2 regions of the Pseudoalteromonas sp. Cn5-37 genome follow, and region 2 is predicted to be linked to the other one. Evidence: predicted binding sites of a transcription regulator. Region 2 holds the regulator's gene; the other holds the start of a gene.
The links. The regulator sigma-54, encoded in region 2, starts transcription at its own class of promoters, with help from an activator protein. The targets are predictions, from matches to a motif close to GTTGGCACGNNNNTNGNNT.
Positions count from the first base shown of each region.

Region 1: a site for sigma-54 is predicted at 1,710-1,728, ahead of L1266_RS11455 (flagellar basal body rod protein FlgF). Genes of this name have one in related genera too.

Region 1 covers NZ_JAKGBA010000007.1:157,244-160,995, forward strand. Annotated here, with positions in the region: gene flgH (flagellar basal body L-ring protein FlgH) at 1-85, opposite strand, end outside; gene flgG (flagellar basal-body rod protein FlgG) at 101-889, opposite strand; gene L1266_RS11455 (flagellar basal body rod protein FlgF) at 911-1,675, opposite strand; gene flgE (flagellar hook protein FlgE) at 1,836-3,203, opposite strand; gene L1266_RS11465 (flagellar hook assembly protein FlgD) at 3,255-3,752, opposite strand, start outside.
Region 2 covers NZ_JAKGBA010000023.1:29,902-33,653, reverse strand. Annotated here, with positions in the region: gene ptsN (PTS IIA-like nitrogen regulatory protein PtsN) at 1-342, opposite strand, end outside; gene hpf (ribosome hibernation promoting factor) at 346-633, opposite strand; gene L1266_RS17895 (RNA polymerase factor sigma-54) at 660-2,156, opposite strand; gene lptB (LPS export ABC transporter ATP-binding protein) at 2,263-2,988, opposite strand; gene lptA (lipopolysaccharide transport periplasmic protein LptA) at 2,985-3,506, opposite strand; gene lptC (LPS export ABC transporter periplasmic protein LptC) at 3,496-3,752, opposite strand, start outside.

The DNA of each region.
Region 1 (3,752 bases), on a different contig from region 2:
CATCCTGAACCACATGATGATTTTGCGTTGTCATACAACCACCCAGCATCAATGCTGCTGATGTGACTAAGATAATATTACGCATGCTGCCTCCTACCCATTAAAGTTGCTGATTGATGTAACTAAGCATTTCATCAACCGCTGAAATCACTTTTGAATTCATTTCATAAATTCGTTGCGTTTCAATCAAGTTAACAAGCTCTTCCGTTACATTCACGTTAGAGGTTTCAAGGGAACCTTGAACCACAGTGCCTAAACCGTCGATACCAGGATTACCTTGCACAGGTGCGCCACTCACAGCGGTTTCTGTGTATAAGTTTTGCCCCATAGGCTCAAGACCCGATGGATTAATAAAATCACTAATGGTGAGCTGACCGATGACCACGTTCTCTGCTTGACCTGAAATACGCACTGATACTTCACCGTCTTGTGAAACAGTAATTGATTGTGCATCGTCCGGTACGTTCATTTCTGGCTGTAATGGAAAACCCGCGCCGGAAGTTACAATGCGACCATCTTCGTCAGTCGTGAATTGACCATTACGTGAATAGGCAATATTGCCATCTGGTAATTGCACTTCAAAAAAACCTGGGCCTGAGATCATCCAGTCCAATGAATTTTCAGTGGTAAGCATATTACCTTGTGAAAAGTTCTTTTGGTTAGCAACCACTTTGGCACCGGCACCAAGCATTAAGCCTGACGGCATTTCAGTGTCTTGCGACGAGCGGCCACCTGGCTGGTTAATGTTTTGATATAGTAAATCTTCAAATACGGCGCGGCTTTTTTTGTAGCCTACCGTGCTGGCATTCGCGAGATTATTTGAGATCACCGAAATATCGGTTTGCTGGGCGTCAAGCCCGGTTTTACTGATCCATAATGCAGGATTCATAACTCTACCCTCTCAGTCATCTTAAACAATGCGTAACAGCTGATCTTGACGCTCATCGAGCTCTTCGGCTGTTTTCATCAATTTAACTTGTAATTCAAATTGGCGTTGATTGCTGATCATATCGACCATTTCATGCACTGGGTTTACGTTCGACATTTCAAGCGTTCCCGACAATACTTTTACGTTTGGTGAAATGTCACAAAAACCACAAAGGTCATTGACCAACATGTCTTCTTTTGGTCGAAATAAACCGTCATTGCCTTTTTCAAGCTGAGTGTTATCAGCCTCAATCACTTTTAAGCGATCAACCACTTCCAAAAAGTTAGCAGGCGCACCTTGCGGGCGAACCTGAATAGCGCCATCTTCACTAAACTCAACTTTTTCAATAGGCAATGGCAAAATGATTGGACCACCTTCGCCAATTACTTGACGGCCATGGCTGGTGATCAATGCGCCATCTGGAGTAATGTTTAATGTGCCAGTTTTGGTGTACGCCTCATTGCCGGATGCATCTTGTACGCTCAACCAACCACGGTCGCTCATCGCGATATCAAGCTCACGGCCAGTTTCAACAAAACCACCCGATTCCATATTAGATCCTGGGCGTTCTTGCATTGCAAACACCCTAGATGGCAGACCTTCACCGAAGGCTTGCATAGAGCGAGCTTGTGCAAAATCAGCTTTAAAGCCAGTGGTGTTAGCATTAGCAAGATTGTTGGCCTTGAGCTCAAGACCTCGCAAACTTTGCTTAGCACCCGACATGGCAATGTAGACCATTTTGTCCATAACATTGACTCACTAAAAATACGATAATTAGGAAATGCAATAAAAGTGCCAAAGTAAAATTGACGCTAAAATAGAAGAGAAAAATGAATAGTAAGAATGAAAAAAGGCTGCCAATAGAGGAAGCAGCCTTCGTGTCGGATTAAGCTTAGAACCGTTAAGATTAACGGATCTGTAGGATGTTTTGTTGTAGTGTTGAGTTAACCTCAAGCGCACGTGAATTTGCTTGGAAGTTACGCTGAGCACTAATTAAGTCAACAAGTTCATTGGTTAAGTTAACGTTTGATTGCTCAAGCGCTGATGAGTTAATTGAACCTAGAGTACCTGAACCTGGTTCACCCGCAATCGGCTCACCTGACGTTAAACTCTTCTTCCAAGATGTATCACCAACTTGTTGCAAGCCCTGAGAATTAGAGAAGCGCACCATAGCAACTTGACCTAGGAACGACGTATCTCCATTACTGTATGACGCAACAATTTTACCGTCAGAACCGATATCAATTCCTGATAGACGACCTACAGTCGCACCATCTTGCTCTAATGCTTTTACTTCAAAGTTACTTGCGTATTGAGTTGGAACTTTATTTGCTGTTGCCGCTTCATCACGCCAGTTAATAGTCACATCATCAGGGAAACTTGCACCATTCGAAAGTAAATCAGAAAGGCCTGTCGCAGCACCTAAACCACTCGGTAACGTTAATGGATTAAATGTTGTATCAGTATTCGCTGTACCATCTGTACTTTGTGGTAAGCCACTGGCATCAAACTGAAAAGTTGATAATGGTGTATAAGGTGTTGTGGTTTGCTCAACACCTGTTGCATCAAATGGCTTTTCATCTAATGTAGCGTATACTTCCCACTCATTTTCATTACCAGTCACTGTAGAATCAGTTTTCACAAAGAAGAACTGTAGAATATGCGGTTCACCTAATGAGTCATACACCGTTGTCGATGTAGAGCTGTTATAAGTTGCACTTGTTTCTGGATCGAATGGTGTCACAGTTGGCGCAGAGGCACGTGAATCAAGGTTAAATGACGAATAGACATTCGTGGTTGCACGTGGTGAACCTGATGCATCTGGAATTTGTAGCGCAGAAGATGTACTTAAGCTTACAGAGGTTGTGTCACCGGTTGCTTCATCAACAGGGAAACCTTGTAAGTAATTACCGCTCGCATCCACAATAAAGTTATCTTTATTAAGTTTGAACGCACCAGCACGCGTGTAAGTAAAGTCTTGTGCACCTAAGTCATTCGCCATTGCGAAATAACCTTCACCAGTAATTGCTAAATCAAGTGAGTTATTTGTGAAAGAGAGTGAACCTTGGTGGAATTGTTGTGCCACCATTGTTGTCCTTACACCGTCACCATTTTTTGTTTTACCAGAACTAAATACTGATGATGCGTATACATCAGCGAACTCTGCACGAGACTCTTTAAAGCCCGTAGTGTTAACGTTAGCAATATTATTTGCTGTTACGTCTAAATCTTTTTGTGCGGCTGCTAAGCCTGTTAATGCAATATTGAAGCTCATAACTCACCTCTAACCTATCTCTTAGCCTAAGCTAACCCAAACCTTTTATACTTATGCGATTTCAGCTATATCAGTTAGCCTAACCGCACCCTCTTTTGTATTTACGATAATGCCGCTTGCGCCATTAATATTGACACTTTCAATATTCTTAAAGGTCGCCATAGGCATACTGCTGTAGTCTCCATTTACAAAGCCTTCAGCACTGATGTCATACTCGCCTTCAGGGAGCACATTGCCATCGTTATCTTTACCATCCCACTCAAAACGCAGTGCGCCCGCAGACTGAGAACCTAGTTCAATGGTTCGTACTAACTGACCTGAAGAATCTGTTATTCTTAGCGTTAAAGATTCAACGGCTGTCTCAGCAACCACCGACCCTTTAGCAAGGTTTTCACCGTCAAAGTCAATGGTGTCAGACTCTAATAACGCTTGCTTACCAACCAAAGTGGAAGCCTGTAACGCAGAATTTGATGTCATTGATGCAGTCAGTGAGTCAAACTTCTCGTTTAAGTTTGAAATACCTTCAGCCATAGTAAAGTTCGTCATCTG
Region 2 (3,752 bases):
CAAGTGCAACTGGCAATCGCCATCTGGTACGATGAGTGCCACAAAAATATCAACGGGACGATTGTCTATCGCATCAAAATTGATGGGAGATTCACTGACAATAATAAATGCATGAGGTTCATCAGCACCACTCATTCGACCGTGGGGAATAGCTATTCCTCGGCCGATACCTGTACTACCTAACTTTTCCCTGTTCAGAAAAGCATCTAGGATATCTTGTTGAGATAAATGAGGAAACTGCTGGTGAGCTAACTCGCTAATATACTCAAGAATTCTTTTTTTGCTATTAAAAAGGACCGCAGCTTTGCTGCAGTCCTGATTAGTAAGTGAACTAAGTTTCATAATTTAATGTCGAGCTAATTTCTCTTTATGCTTAATGACTTGGCGATCAAGTTTATCGATCAATGAGTCAATTGCTGCGTACATATCTTGATGTTCTGTAGAAGCGAACAACTCGCCTCCGTTTACATGTAAAGTTGCTTCTGCTTTTTGGCTTAATTTTTCTACATCTAAAATGACATGAACATTATTAATATGATCAAAATGCCTTTCTAGTTTTGCGAACTTAGTGTTTACATAGTCTCTTAATGAATCAGTGACTTCTACGTGACGACCAGTTAAATTTAGTTGCATAAGCATTTTCCTTCTATGTAAAACGTCTAAATCAGACTTTTACGCTGATTAGACGGAGGTATTGCTAGAGACTCACGATATTTTGCAATTGTACGTCTAGCTACTTTAATTCCTTGCTCAGCCAATATATCTGCAATTTTGCTATCACTCAATGGTTTAACCGAGTTTTCTGCAGCAACTAACTTCTTGATTAAAGCGCGAATTGCTGTAGAAGAGCACTCACCACCATTTTCGGTGCTGACATGGCTTGAGAAGAAATATTTCAACTCAAAAATTCCCCTTGGGGTATGCATATATTTTTGTGTTGTAACCCGAGAAATCGTCGATTCATGCATTTCGACCATTTCAGCGACATCGTTTAGCACCATTGGCTTCATTGCTTCTGGGCCATGTTCAAAGAAAGCTTGCTGTTGTTGCACGATACAGTTGGTCACTTTTAGTAAAGTATCGTTACGGCTTTCTAAGCTCTTAATAAACCACTTTGCTTCTTGTAAGTGAGAACGAATAAATTGGCTGTCGCTACTTGATTTAACAGAGCGAGACATCGCTGCATATTGGCTATTCACTCTAATTTTTGGCATACAATCTGGGTTTAACTCGACTACCCAGCGGCCTTTCACTTTTTTCACTGATACATCGGGTATGACGTACTCAGATTCTTCGCGTACTATGCTATCCGCAGGCTTAGGATTTAAGCTGTGAATGAGCGTCATCACTTCTTTAAGCTCGTTTTCTTTAAGCTTAGTCTTTTTCATTAAAGTGCGATAGTCGCGACTTGCTAATAATTCGATATGCTCAGATAAAACCATTTTAGTTTCAGCTAAATATGGCGTATTGGCATCGAATTGACGAAGTTGTATACACAGGCACTCTTGTAAACTTCGGGCGCCGATACCAACTGGATCGAATAACTGTATTCTTTTTAAGACAGCTTCAACTTCATCGAGTTCGATTTCTTCTTCATCATTATTTTGATTAAAGCTTTCGACAATATCTTCGCAGCTAACCGTTAAAATACCTGAGTCATCGATAGCTTCAACGATGGCAACGGCAATCGCTTCATCGGTAGGACTAAATGGTGTGAGCTGTAGTTGCCACATTAAATATTCTTGCAGTGTTTCTGTTGAAGCACCTTGGTAAATAGACTCGTCTTCAGGCATTGGCCCAGACGATGTTGATGGGGCGGCACTCATGTACTCATCCCACGTAACATCCATAGCTAAGTCATCGCTAACCGTATCCTTACTCAGAGCATCACTGCTTTCTTGCTCGAATTCGCTAGGTGCTTCGTCGGCAGACGCGCTGACTTGTACATCGTCAGACTCCGCTTTTTGCTCATTCTTACCGATGCTTTCTTCGTTGTAATCCGCTTCTTCCACTTCAAGCAGAGGATTACTATCAAGCGCTTCTTGAATTTCTTGCTGGAGATCCAATGTACTGAGCTGCAACAAGCGAATGGCTTGTTGCAGTTGTGGAGTCATTGTAAGTTGCTGGCCCATGCGCAGCTGTAATGATTGCCTCATGTATCCCTAACAATCCTTTTTAAGTTATCGGTAACGGTGAGGACACTGTTATCGATTTATTGTCATTGTATAAGTCTAGCAGATGCTCTAGTCGGTGGCGTAATGGTTACAGCCTGAATTGCTCGCCTAGATAAACATCACGTACAGTTTGGTCAGCTAATACGTGCTCAGGTGTCCCTGATGCAATTAGCTCCCCATGAGAAACAATGTAGGCTTTTTCACAAACATCAAGGGTTTCTCGAACATTATGGTCAGTAATAAGTACACCAATACCACGATTTTTTAGGTGCTCAATAATTTTCTTTATATCTAACACCGAAATAGGATCAACACCAGCAAAAGGCTCATCTAAAAGGATAAATTTAGGATTAGCGGCTAATGCACGTGCAATTTCAACGCGGCGTCGTTCACCACCTGACAGTGCCATACCTTGGCTATCGCGAATATGTTGAATGCTAAATTCATCTAATAAGTTGTTAAGCGTCTCTTCGCGCGTTGTTTTGTTAAGATCTTTGCGGGTCTCTAATATGGCCATCAAGTTTTGGTAAACTGTTAATTTTCGAAAAATAGACGACTCTTGTGGTAGATAACCAATACCTAAGCGCGCACGGCTGTGCATTGGCAAAAGCGTGATATCGTTATCATCGATGCTTATTTTTCCTTTGTCGCTTGGTACGAGGCCTACAATCATATAGAAGGTCGTTGTTTTACCTGCACCATTTGGCCCTAACAAGCCAACAATACTGCCCGCTTCAACTTCAAGACCGACATTTTTAACCACTTGGCGGCCTTTGTAGCTTTTAGCTAAAAGCTCTGCTTTTAATGTGCTCATGGTTGGCCTTTATCGTCTTTTTTATTTTCTACAGGCACTAAAATAGTGTGTACACGATCTGTTGAGTTTTCGTCTTTTTCTGCGCTGATCAGCTGTTGAGCCATATCATAGGTAATGCTTTTTGCCGTTACTTTTTGACCCGCTTGAGTGACTTCAGCTTCGCCATTGAGTGTTAAGAAGCGTTTCGCAACATCATAACGAACTTCTTCGGCGCTGGCACTCATCACGGTACCATCAGCTTGCTTTTCTTCGAAGTAAGCTGGTTTGCCTGTAGCGATAATTAATTCGACTGTACCTTCGGTGTCACCGCCATGTGCCTCAAGTCGCTCTGCTGTAATGCGACGATCACCATGCACGATCTCTACGTTACCTTCGAATATGCCAACGCCATCTTTTAGTTTACCGACTTGGCGATCTGAGCTAATGCTAATTTGAGCGCCTGTTTGCTCGGCAGCTGCGCCCGAAAAGGCAATTAATAAGCTTGGGATCAGGAGTAATTTCTTCAGTTTATTGGTCATAGTATATGGTTCGTGTATGGTTAGTTAACTCAACAATTTCGGCTTTTAAATCGGCTTTTAAGCCTTTACCGGTAATTTTTAAATTCGGTCCTGTTAGTGTTACAGGTTGCTTTGAAAACATCGTCATTTTATCAATGTCGACATTAATATTTTCTGCTTTTATGTCTTCGATCATACCGTTATGGGTTAAGTTTTTAGCAACTACATCCCCTTCAAAAATCAGCTGATCATTTTCGTATAAAGTAG